Regions from separate parts of the Brevibacillus humidisoli genome, predicted to be linked through region 3. Evidence: riboswitches for the same ligand, from Rfam matches in the RefSeq annotation. Region 3 holds a riboswitch; each other region holds the start of a gene.
The links. A riboswitch is a leader RNA that binds a small molecule or an ion and turns the genes downstream of it on or off. The one in region 3 is predicted to bind S-adenosylmethionine.

Region 1 (4,157 bases), 310 kb from region 3:
GGCGGCATGGAGGCGTGCGACATCTGTGCCGGATAAGAGAGAATACTCTCTACCGCTCCCAGACTGACTGCGACCAACGGCAGCTTCACCGCGTCGAGCAGAATCTTAACCCGCTCTCTGCTGCCCAGATCGAACGAAAGAACCGCTCCGTGCCCGGAGGCTTGGCGGGTTTGCAGGTAATGCCCCTGATGTTCGGGCAATCCGGTATAGTATACACGATCCACAAGCGGGTGAGCATCGAGCCAACGAGCGATAGCAGCGGCACTCTGTGAACTGACATCCAGCCGCGTCTTCAACGTCTTCAATCCGCGCATGACCAACCAGCAATCCTGGACTCCGAGAATGGATCCAAAACCGTTCTGGATGGCGTAAAGCTGTTTGCCCAATCGCTCATCACGTGTTGCCACCAAACCAGCCACTACGTCGCTGTGACCGCCGATAAACTTGGTCGCGCTGTGAACCACGATATCTGCCCCCAACTCCAGCGGGCGCTGGTAATACGGGGTTAAGAATGTATTGTCCACAATGGTCAGCAATCCCTTATCGCGTGCCAGACTGCACAGCAGTGCGAGATCGGTTACCTTGAGCGTCGGATTGGACGGTGTTTCCAGGTAGAGTCCCCGAGTGTTGGACTGAATCGCCGCCTGGACGGCCTCCGGGTCCGTCGTATCAACAAACGTGACCTGCACCCCGAGCCGAGAGAGTATATTGGTCAGCACACGATAGGTCCCGCCGTATACATCTTCAGCCACAACCAGGTGATCACCGGCAGAGAAAAGTAAAAACACACTGGATACCGCCGCCATCCCAGATGCAAAAGCAAAGCCGTACTTCCCCCCCTCCAGATGGGCAATCATCTCCTCCAGCGCCTGGCGTGTGGGATTGCCGGAACGGGCGTAGTCATACTCGCCCGGCTGATCGATATCAAACTGATGAAAGGTGGAAGCCTGATAGATCGGGATGCTGGAAGCCCCGGTCACTCTGTCGATGCTGCTGGTGCCATGCAGTACTCGAGTCGCAAAGTTCATCATCCCCGCCCTCCTCCTGTTTGAAGTGCTTTGTCCAGCGCCTGCTGCAGGTCAGCAATCAGATCGTCAGTATGTTCGATCCCGATCGAGAGGCGGAGCAGCCGATCGCAGACGCCCACCTTTTCTCGAACCTCGACCGGGATATCGGCATGTGTCTGGGTAGCCGGGTACGTACAGAGCGACTCCACGCCCCCCAGACTCTCCGCAAACGAGATCAACTGCAGTTCCTGCAAAAAAGCGGCAACCATCACTGGCTGTCGGATGCGGAAGGATACCATGCCGCCAAATCCGGAAGCCTGCCGGCTCTGTACTTGATGCCCTTCATGCTCGGGTAGTCCGGTATAAAACACCTCCGTCACCGCCGGATGATTTTTCAGAAAGCGGGCAACGTTATAGGCATTTTGCTGATGCCGCTCCATGCGCAGCGCCAGCGTCTTCATCCCGCGGATCAACAACCAGCAGTCCTGGGGACCAAGCACAGCCCCGATCGAGTTGTGCAAAAAGCGCATCCGCTCAGACAATTCGCCCCCTTTGGTGACAATCAATCCAGCAATCACATCATTGTGACCGCCCAAGTATTTGGTAGCGCTGTGAATCACAATGTCCGCTCCCAGTTCCAACGGCCGCTGATAGTAAGGGGATAAAAACGTATTGTCAACAATCAGCAGCAGATCAAACTCCCAAGCGATCTCAGCCATGGCGGCGAGATCGGTCACCTGCATCAGCGGGTTGGTTGGGGTCTCCACGAGAATGGCTTTGGTCTCTCGACGGATCGCCTCTCTCACCAACACCGGGTCGCGCAGATCGACATAATCAAACGACAAGCCAAAACGTGTTAGTACCTGTTCAAACAAGCGATACGTGCCGCCGTACAAATCAAGCGATACCACCAAGTGATCGCCTTGTGAAAAAATACCCATGACCGTCTGAATCGCAGCCATGCCGGAGGCGCAGGCAAATCCGTCATCCCCGCCTTCCAGTGAAGCGATCGCCTGTTCCAACACATCACGTGTGGGATTAGCTGTCCGGGTGTAATCGTACCCCGTGCTTTCCCCCAGTGCCGGATGGCGATACGCCGTCGATTGATAGACAGGATAGCTGATTGCTCCTGTCGTCTTGTCACGTCCTACCCCAATCTGCACCAGTCTGGTCTCCACTTTCATGTGTGATCTCCTCTCTGCCTATACTTTCTATCTCTCCGTCAACGCTTGATGATTTGAACAAAAGAAAAAGCCTACTTCTGAGCGAAGAAGGCTTTTCATACGTATGTACGTAAGCATTCCTTCTCATCTCTCAGAGAAAATCTCTGCAGGAATTAGCACCGTATTCTCCCAATCGAATGGGAGTCGGTTGCCGGGCGTCATAGGGCCAGTCCCTCAGCCGCTCTTGATAAGAAGATCCTATGCAATTTGTTGAACCTATCGTAGCGTACATTCCCTTGGTTGTCAATAAGAGGAATTAATCGATTTCTTCCTGCTGCAGATGACCAAACATCATCAGATACTCATCAATCGCTGCTGCAATCGCTTGGGCGATACGACTCTGATGCTTCGGATTGGTCAGCAACTGTCGGTCCTGATGATTGGTAATATACCCCATCTCGACGATCACAGTGGGACATCCAGAATGATTGAGCAGGTAGTAGCTCTTCCTGCGTACCGGTTTTGCGTGTGACTGGTACAGTTCGTTTACAGAGTGTTGGAGCAGGTGGGCCAGTACCGTACTCTGCTGGCTGTGCTGCGAAATCATCAGCGGTCCACGAACACGCGGATTTCCAGACCAGTTGACGTGCAGGCTGATCATCACTTTCGGGGTGATCTGTCGGGCGAGCTGAGCTCGCTGCGCCAGATCTTTCACGTGCCTGGAACGGATCTTCAGCCATTGATTCTCATCACTAAGCGCATAGTCACCTGTCCGATTCAAGACCACACTGCGTCCCCTTTTTGCCAGTTCATCGTACAGCCGTTTCGCCACCTGCAGATTAATCTCCTTTTCGTACAGATCCTGATAAAACGCGCCACTGTCTACTCCACCGTGCCCGGCATCGATTAGCACATCGACGGACGGCAAGGGAGCGACGGCGTACCCAATTGATGGAAACAATAAAGAGCTTACGAAATAAATCCATATGGCTGCAAGTACACGGATCAGCAACCCTTCTCACCTCGCTCATTCGATAATGCCCAGATACCGGAGGTCGACCCAATGAATCTGGCCCGTTACATCCAACCCCTCCTCTTTTTGAAAACGAATGACGGCTCGCTCCATCTGTCTATCGAAGATTCCGTGCGTTTTCCCTTCGTAGTAGCCTGCTGCACGCAGCCGGTTCTGAACCAACTGGACGAGGGCCCCTTTTGAACCTGGAACCAGTATGCGGTAAGTCAAATCTTCGTGACCCATAATGGGCCCATCAATGATCACAGTCGCTCCCAAAGGCACGTGTTCGTACAATTTCTCGATCTCCCTGTTGCGCATGCGAAAACAACCGTGGCTGGCGTAACGGCCGATCGACTCCGGACGATTGGTTCCATGAATTCCATACGTGCCCCACGACACGTTCAGCCCCAGCCATCGGGAACCAAATCCGCCGCCCCAATCCCTTGACTTGTGAATCACGCGAAAAATGCCTACCGGAGATGGTGTATCCTTGGCTCCCGGTGCAATTCGGTACGAGTATAAGATATTGTCCTCCTGATCTTTCAAGTAGATTCTGTTTTGCCATAAATTAATGTAGAGGTATACCTCGTCCGCCCCGTCATCGGCTACGACTGGAGAGCTAAAACAGAGGAGAGCTGTGCATAGCAAGATGTGGACCAGCATGTGTTTGATCATGTTTTGCGAACCCCACCCAGCGTGATAATCTCAGCCCTATTATGAGTTGCATTCGATTTTTCATGCATGAAACGTCTATATCAGGTTAGTCGGCTGGGTGGGCTGCTTCCGTTTTGGGAACTGACTCGCTGCAAGCAAGCGACTAATCAGCAGGCTTCCGCACATAATAACAGACATTACTGTTTCACTTTCAAGATCAAGGAGGATTTGCTGGTGAGACAATCGATTCTGTTGCTGATCAGCCTGCTGCTTCTGATCACACCCGCACATGCAGCTCCAGCAGATAAAACGATTCGC
Region 2 (4,157 bases), 420 kb from region 3:
ACGCAGGACTGTCACCTGAGCGAGAACCCGCGCTGCAGGTGGAGGGCTATCTCACGGGGACGAACGGTGCGCCCGTTTCGTCTGCGTCAAAGGGGGAGGGGGAACGATGTATGTCCATTCAGGGCAGCGGCAGGTTTTCCTTGTCGTTGCCCTTTTCTGTGAGAGAGAGTAGATAGTCGGCCGGATAAAGGTGTGTTCATGGCGATATGATCAGATTGGGATAAAGGGGAGAAGAACGACAATGGGGTTGATCGTGCAGAAGTACGGAGGTACCTCCGTAGGAAGCATTGAACGAATCCAGCGGGTGGCAGACCGCATCGTTGAATACAGGCAGGCAGGTCATGATCTGGTAGTGGTCGTGTCCGCGATGGGGAAGTCCACCGATGTGTTGGTGGAGATGGCCAAGCAGATCGCTGTTTTTCCGTCGGAACGGGAGATGGATATGTTGCTGAGCACCGGGGAACAGGTTTCAATTGCCCTGCTCACGATGGCGCTCCATCAAAAAGGATGTGACGCTGTCTCGCTGACCGGCTGGCAGGCCGGCGTTCGGACCGAGTCGGTACACGGCCGCGCACGGATCACAGAGATTGACAATCAGCGTATTCGAGATGAACTGGGGAACGGGCGAGTGGTGATCGTAGCCGGCTTCCAGGGAGTCTCAGAAGAAGGAGAGATCACAACACTGGGACGCGGCGGTTCCGATACATCCGCCGTAGTGCTTGCCGCCAGTCTGCAGGCGGAGAAGTGTGAAATCTTTACAGATGTGGCTGGCGTCTATACGGCTGACCCGCGCGTCGTTCCTGCCGCGCAAAAGCTGCCGCACATCTCTTGTGACGAAATGCTGGAGTTGGCCAATCTGGGGGCAGGCGTCCTGCATCCCCGCTCCGTGGAGGCTGCGAAAAAATATCGTGTCAGGTTGGTCGTCAGATCCAGTTTTACCACCGAAGAAGGTACGTATGTAGAGGAGGTTGCCGATATGGAAACAGGCAGAGTCGTGAGTGGCGTCGCGCATGATGAGAATGTGGCAAAAATTACGGTCATCGGCATGCCGTCCAATGGCGGTACGCTGTCTAAGCTGTTTCATACGCTTGCTTTGTCACAGGTGAACGTGGATATCATTATCCAGGGGTCCTATGATGCGGAGATGACCAATGTTTCGTTTACCGTGTCCGCGGGCGATCTGCATAAGGCACTGGATGTACTTGAAGCTAATCGGGAAGCGCTCAGCTTTGAACGAGTGGATCATGAGACCGGGCTCTCCAAGGTTTCCATTGTCGGAGCAGGGATGATCAACAATCCAGGGGTGGCGGCAGAGATGTTCCGTCAGCTTGCGGAACAGGAGATCTCGATCAAGATGGTCTCCACTTCCGATATCAAGGTGTCCTGCGTGATTCCGGCCGAGCAGACCGCTGTCGCTGTACGTACGCTGCACACGGCATTTGGTCTTGACGTCGAAGAGCCGGCTGTCGTATACGGACGTTCAGCCGCCGAGTAAGATTGGTATGGGTTGACAGTCTTCCCCAGCAGTCGTATGATGAAGGTACATGACAAGTAAATAGGCGATTCTTATCAAGAGTGGTGGAGGGACTGGCCCGATGAAACCCGGCAACCCCGCAGGAGCGGAGAGGTGCTAATTCCAGCAGGTGCATGCAGCATCTGGAAGATAAGGTCGGGACTTGGCTCGCGTACGGATGGCCCCCTCTTCTCTTTCAGAAGAGGGGGTTTTTTGACTGACTCGGTCCGCTGTTCGAACAGGCAGACCGACTCTGGGGGGATGAAACCGATGAAGAAGCTGGTGATTGGCGATATTGAACTGGAATCAGGTGAAGTGCTCAAAGAGGTAGAAGTGGGGTATGAGACGCACGGAACCTACGATAAAGAGCGGGGCAACGCCGTTTTGATTTGTCACGCCCTGACAGGCGATGTCCATGTAGCTGGAGACGAATCGCAAGCAGGCTGGTGGGAAGGCCTGGTAGGGCCTGGGATGCCGATTGACACCAATCAGTACTATGTGATCTGCTGCAACGTGCTTGGCGGATGTTACGGCACAACAGGGCCAGCCAGTATCAACCCGGATACAGGCAAACCGTATGGCTCCTCTTTTCCGATGGTAAGTATTCGTGACATGGTCCATACGCAGCATCGATTTCTTCAGGCGTTGGGAATTGAGCAATTGTATGCGGTGGTCGGCGGTTCGATGGGCGGGATGCAGGTATATGAATGGGCGATTACCTATCCCACCTACATGAAGATGGTTGTGCCGATCGCTACGTGTACTCGCTTTTCTGCAATCGCCATAGCGTACAACGATGTGGGGAGGCAGGCAATCGTGAACGATCCGGCATGGCAGGGCGGCGATTACTACCCTGGTCCAGGGCCGACCAGCGGCCTCGCCGTTGCCCGGATGCTGGGGATGATCACCTACCGCACCGCTGAACTGTTTGAGGAACGGTTTGGGCGCAGCCTGCAGGAGCAAGCGGACAGCAGTTCATTTGACACCCCTTTCCAAATCGAGAGTTATTTGCGGTACCAAGGAGAGAAACTGGTCGAACGGTTTGACGCCAATAGCTATCTCTGTTTGCTGAAGGCGATGGATACGCACGATGTTGGCCGTAATCGCGGCGGCATCGAACATGCCTTGTCCGGCATCAAGGCGCAGGTAGTGGGGATCGGGATCAGCAACGATTTGCTGTATCCCTTGGATCATCAGCGGGAGATGGTAGACGTGCTCCGTACCTATGGCATCCGTGCTGACTTTTATACGATCGACTCGAAATACGGACATGACGGCTTTCTCGTCGAGTTTCACAAGATGGGGAACATATTGGCTCCCTACTTTGCCTGATCCAATTGCTCATCATCAAATGCCTCTTGCCTCCAGTTATCGCTCATTCCATCGGTTGAAGCCGGACGGTGATCAATGCCTCCGGCTTTTTTCCTGATCGCTGGTGAATCTCTAACCCTGCCTGGGCTGGTTGATCTCTCCAAGCGCCGATCGCTCCAGCCAGAAGCCCCGCTTCCAACGAGAGCATCTGGGTCAACCGCTCAACAGGGATCAAGGCATACGAAGAGTGCTGAAGACCGAAGCGGACAAGCTGCTGATGTTGTTCCAGTACTTCCAGCTTGCCCAGCCCTAGCCGGATAAAAGTCATCACCAGATCTTCTGCTGAGTCGATGACGATTTGATCGCCCAATTCCTTGCCTGTCCAATACAGAATCGGTGCTTCACTCTCGCCGAGCAGTCGGCGGGTCAACGTCTCACGCAGCAGATAGTAGCCGAGATACGGCATGCTCATCTGTTCGATTGGTCTGATCGCATCAGGAGACAGCAGTTCAGATAAAGGATCGATCGTTCGTTTCATCAGTCGTTCCCCTTTTCTCGCAGGTTTTACTAGGATACATATGAGAAAAAGAAGGAAGACATGCCCACTCACAGAGATGGTACAACTAAGTTTATTCTAACGTTAGATTAAGTCTACCAATCGGCTTGACGCTCTCTGGAGACAGGAGTACAATGGTTTTGGTCACATACTGTACTTCATTTTGCCATTTTATTGACACAATTCTACAGTGATTCCGCATCGGGGCAAAGCGTGACACCGCGAACAGGCTTGAGGAAAGTGGTGATCCTGCCTTGTCCGTCGGGATGCGTGGGATGTGTCTAACTGATTCTCCATTGGGACAGGATAGAGAAGAGCAAAGTAGGGGTTACAGGGGGACAAGACTGGTTTACAGACAAAAAAAGGAGGGACCCATGCATGGCTAGGAGCAGCCAGCACTTTCTCAATCACAAGCTTCATTCACTAGTAGGCTTGGTTCCGGTGGGCCTGTTCTTGTTGTTTCACTTGACGGCCAACCACCAGGCAACCAAAGGGCCGGAAGCGTTCAATGAGACCGTTGCTTTCATTGAGAGCTTGCCATTTTTGCTGGTACTTGAGTTTGGCTTGATCTACATTCCATTACTCTTTCATGCAATCTACGGGCTTTACATCGCGTTTCAGGCGAAGCACAATGTGGGCAACTTCGGCTACTTTCGCAACCATTTGTTTTTGTGGCAGCGCATCACAGGCGTGATCACCCTGATCTTTGTCGCCTGGCACGTGTGGGAGACGAGAGTGCAAAAGGCGCTTGGAGCGGCAGAAGTGAATTACGACATG
Region 3 (4,157 bases):
AGCCAGAAAGTCATCTACGATCAGCACGCGGTCCCCCTCGGACAAATAACGCTTGGATACGCTGATCCGGTACGTCTCCTGGCGGGTAAAAGAATAGACTGGCACGCTGTAGACATCCTCCGTCAACGTAACCGCCTGCTTTTTCTTGGCGTAGACAAACGGCACCCGCAAGGCATACGCGGCAGCCATCGCGAAGTGAATGCCGCTCGCTTCGATCGTCAGCACCTTGGTGACGCCATCCGCTCGAAACCGGTTGGCAAACTCCTGCCCGATCTCCATCGTCAGCATCGGATCTACCTGATGATTGAGAAAAGAATCTACTTTTAACACCTGACTGGACAAAACGATACCGTCCTGTCTGATGCGCTCCTGCAATGCTTTCATCATCTCGTCTCCCTTTTGTCGTAATCGGCGGTCCGTCCCGCCGCAAATCTTCTATCTTAATCGGCAATACCTGACGGGCCCGCGCATCTGCTATGTCGCATCAGCACGCAACTCCCCGACGGCTAGGCTGCCTCCTTGTACCAATAACAAACAAAGCCCAGAGGGACAGTTCCACTGATTACAGACATGCAATCGAAGTGAAACCTGTCCTTCTGGGCTTTTCTCCCTAAGGTGTAACACATAAGCCAAACTCACGTGTCTGCGTCGCTCGGTCCAGACCTTCTCCTAGAGGATGCGCAGCATGTGCTCTATCACTCGCATTCCCATCATCTCTCGACTGTAGCCAAGACGGCAAGCAGCGGAAAAGCGGAACCCTAGACGCTCTTTCACTCGTAGTCAGATGATTTACGGTCATCTGGTAGATACTTATGGGCCGTATTCCCATGATTATACGAGTCTATTTCGTTGTGTTCGTCCTTCACATTCTAGTATACATCCTATCAAGCGTCAAGACTCTGTTCCGTAAGGGTTTTTGGTTACTTTTTGCAAAAACATCCCCGGTTTGTCCAGCGGAGCAAATCCATAACGATGATAGAGCGTATGGGCGTCTTGCGTCGCGAGCATAAACCGTCTCGGTCTACTCAACTCAGGGTGCTCCACAATCACCCGTACCAGCCACTTCGACAGTCCAAGCCCCCTATGCGAAGGCAGGATAAACACATCAGCAAGATAAGCAAATGTAGCTAGATCGCTGATCACCCGGCCAAAGCCAACCTGCTCGACGGTGCCCTGCCGAGGATCACCCCGGTAAAGACCAAAGCAGAGCGCTGAATGCTGAACCGCTTTTTCTACCACTTCTCGCGGTACTCCCTTGGCCCAGTATGAGTCCTGTGACAAAAACGTATGGATTAAATCGAGATTCAGGTAACGTTTCTCTGTCGAGATGACGAACTCCTCGTGCTGCCAGTACTGTTCCATCGTCCAACTCCTTTGTTTCAATATTTTCCTGGCAAGGTCAGTATAGCGATAATTCTAAAGCATAAAAACAGATTGACATCATGATCATCAAATGGTACATTTTATCTGTTTTTACATAGCCAAAGATCTCTTATCCAGAGAGGTGGAGGGGCAGGGCCCTATGAAACCCGGCAACCACATGTGACGCACAACATGATGGTGCCAATTCCCGCAAGCGCGATGCTTGCAAGATAAGAGGACGTGTACAACTCCTCTTATTGGGAGTTTTTTTATTTTATCATCAAAGGGGAAATGCACTCATGTCTTCATCTAAGTCTATCTTTGAACTTAGTACCAAAACGGTCGTGGTGATCGGGATTGGTGCTGTCCTCTACGGTCTGCTATCCTACGTGACCAACTTCGTTCCGGTCGCCGGGAACAGCCTGCGTCCGGCCATCTCCGTCCTCACCCTGATCGGAGCGATGTTCGGTCCGCTGGTCGGCTTCTTCGTCGGCACGTTTGGTGCGATGATCAATGATCTGTTCTCTGGCCAGATCTGGCTGCACTGGAACATCGGCAACGGGATCATTGGCATATTCGCCGGTCTCGTCTTTCTTATGAAGGATTTCGATGTGAACCGCGGCCAGGTTCGTACAAAGCATTATCTGTGGGTTGTCCTCTACGGTTTGGTTGGCAACATCGTCGGTCTTACCGCAGCCGCTCTGGTAGACGTCGCGATGGGAACGCCGTTTGCAACAGCCGTTGTGAGTTGGGCCATCGTCCCGGCACTGGTTAACGTCGTCTGGGTAGCTACTTTGGGCTTGCTGTTGATCGCTGCCTTTGCTCGCCGCAAAAGCGGGCATACCGACCTGGAGATCGGCAAGTAAGAAACGAACTGCAGCGCCCCATCACGTCTTATCAATTGGATCAAGATAGAGAAACCCTCTCGCTGCAGAGGGTTTTTCACTGAAAAGGAGTCAGAATGGAACCAATCGTATCTGTAAAACAGGTGAGCTATACATACGAAGGTCTGAAGCATCCGACCATTCGCGAGATCAATCTGGATATCCGCCGCGGCGAGAAAATCCTGATCGCCGGTCCGAGTGGTTCCGGCAAATCGACGCTGGCCCGCTGTCTCAACGGGCTGATTCCCCACAGCTACAAGGGAGAACTGCAGGGGCAGATCATCATCGATGGCAAACCGACCTCGTCCATGAGAATCGTCGAGATCTCCGAGAGTGTCGGAACCATCTTGCAGGACCCGGAAGGGCAGTTTGTCGGACTTTCCGTCGGTGAGGACGTGGCGTTTGCCCTGGAGAACCAAGAGATGTCTTACAAAGAGATGGTCGCGCTGGTCAAGGAAGCATTGGCCAAGGTAAACATGGTTAGTCAGATCGACAAAAGTCCTCAGGAACTCTCCGGGGGTCAGAAGCAAAAGGTAGCGATCGCCGGCATCCCCGCCATGAATCCGGACATCCTGCTGTTCGACGAGCCCTTGGCCAACCTTGACCCCCAAAGCGGGCAGCAGGTGATGGCCCTGATTGACGAGATTCACCAGCGGTACAACAAAACGATCATCATCGTCGAGCACCGCATTGAAGAAGTGCTGGAGATCGGCATGGATCGGATCATCCTGATGGAGCAAGGAGAGATCGTGGCCGATGACAGCGCATCCGATGTCGTCAGCTCTGGAAAACTGAAGCAAACCGGCATCCGTCATCCACTCTATCTGGAAGCACTGGAGCGGGCCGGTCTCACCTATACCGCAGAGACGATTCCCCTGGCGGTCAGCGCAGTCGAACGCGACGATGTCCTGCCTAGCTTCCGCCAATGGCAATTCCATACTGCAGCATCCGATGCCCCCTTGGTGGATACGGCTCCTCTGCTTCAGTTCGACGATGTCTGGTTTTCCTATACCCCTGAGGAGCCCTTGCTGAAGGCGATCAGCTTCGCGGTCCGTCCAGGGGAACGTATTGCCCTGTTAGGCCATAATGGAGCCGGCAAATCGACACTTTCCCATCTGATGCTTGGCATACTGAAACCGCTGCAGGGGCGGATTTTTCTGGAGGGGAAACCGGCTGAATCGGCAAACGTCATCCAGCGGGGCGGCAAGATCGGCTACGTAATGCAAAATCCACACCACATGATCTCTCAGGAGACCGTAAAAGATGAAGTGGCTTTCGGTCCGCGCAACTTTGGTCTGGATGAAGCGGAAGTCCTGCAACGTGTGGAAGAGGCGCTCCACGTATGCGACCTGCTTGGCCACAAGAACTGGCCGGTCTCTGCGCTCAGCTTTGGACAAAAAAAACGCCTTACGATAGCGTCGATCCTCTCCATGAAGCCGCGGGTCCTGCTGCTTGATGAACCGACAGCCGGACAAGACTACCGTCACTATCGGGAGATGATGGACTTTATCAGCCGTCTGACAGAGACGGGTATCGCTCTGCTGATGGTAACCCATGACATGCATCTTGCCCTGGAGTACACCAGCCGCTCCATCGTGCTTAGTCAGGGGGAGATCATCGGCGATATGGCCACATCCCGCTTGTTTGCCGACGAGCCGCCGCTGACAGCGGCCAGTCTGCGCACAACCAGTTTGTACCAGTTGGCCAAACACCTGGGGGTTGCGCAGCCAGACCAGTTTATCCAGTACTTTATCGATGCGGACAGGCAGGTGAAGACAGATGCAATCGTTTAACTTTCAGTACATTCCCGGCAGCTCGTTTTTGCATCGGATGGACGGACGAACCAAGCTTGCTCTGTTGGCGTGCTGGGTTGTCTCCATCTTCCTGTTCTATGACATTCGTATCCTGGCC

Region 1: another riboswitch for S-adenosylmethionine. It lies ahead of LOK74_RS14155 (PLP-dependent transferase); the one in region 3 lies ahead of LOK74_RS15655 (ECF-type riboflavin transporter substrate-binding protein).
Region 2: another riboswitch for S-adenosylmethionine. It lies ahead of metX (homoserine O-acetyltransferase MetX); the one in region 3 lies ahead of LOK74_RS15655 (ECF-type riboflavin transporter substrate-binding protein).

What each region holds. Positions count from the first base shown of each region.
Region 1 covers NZ_CP087263.1:2,869,082-2,873,238, forward strand. Annotated here, with positions in the region: gene LOK74_RS14150 (trans-sulfuration enzyme family protein) at 1-1,028, opposite strand, end outside; gene LOK74_RS14155 (PLP-dependent transferase) at 1,028-2,191, opposite strand; SAM riboswitch class I at 2,312-2,424, opposite strand; gene LOK74_RS14160 (N-acetylmuramoyl-L-alanine amidase family protein) at 2,487-3,182, opposite strand; gene LOK74_RS14165 (L,D-transpeptidase family protein) at 3,198-3,860, opposite strand; gene LOK74_RS14170 (hypothetical protein) at 4,074-4,157, shown strand, end outside.
Region 2 covers NZ_CP087263.1:2,766,166-2,770,322, reverse strand. Annotated here, with positions in the region: lysine riboswitch at 1-57, shown strand, start outside; gene LOK74_RS13670 (aspartate kinase) at 242-1,495, shown strand; SAM riboswitch class I at 1,564-1,670, shown strand; gene metX (homoserine O-acetyltransferase MetX) at 1,784-2,845, shown strand; gene LOK74_RS13660 (DUF2507 domain-containing protein) at 2,889-3,362, opposite strand; gene LOK74_RS13655 (succinate dehydrogenase cytochrome b558 subunit) at 3,759-4,157, shown strand, end outside.
Region 3 covers NZ_CP087263.1:3,182,973-3,187,129, forward strand. Annotated here, with positions in the region: gene LOK74_RS15645 (xanthine phosphoribosyltransferase) at 1-384, opposite strand, end outside; purine riboswitch at 758-859, opposite strand; gene LOK74_RS15650 (GNAT family N-acetyltransferase) at 892-1,362, opposite strand; SAM riboswitch class I at 1,490-1,599, shown strand; gene LOK74_RS15655 (ECF-type riboflavin transporter substrate-binding protein) at 1,662-2,228, shown strand; gene LOK74_RS15660 (ABC transporter ATP-binding protein) at 2,324-4,039, shown strand; gene LOK74_RS15665 (energy-coupling factor transporter transmembrane component T family protein) at 4,026-4,157, shown strand, end outside.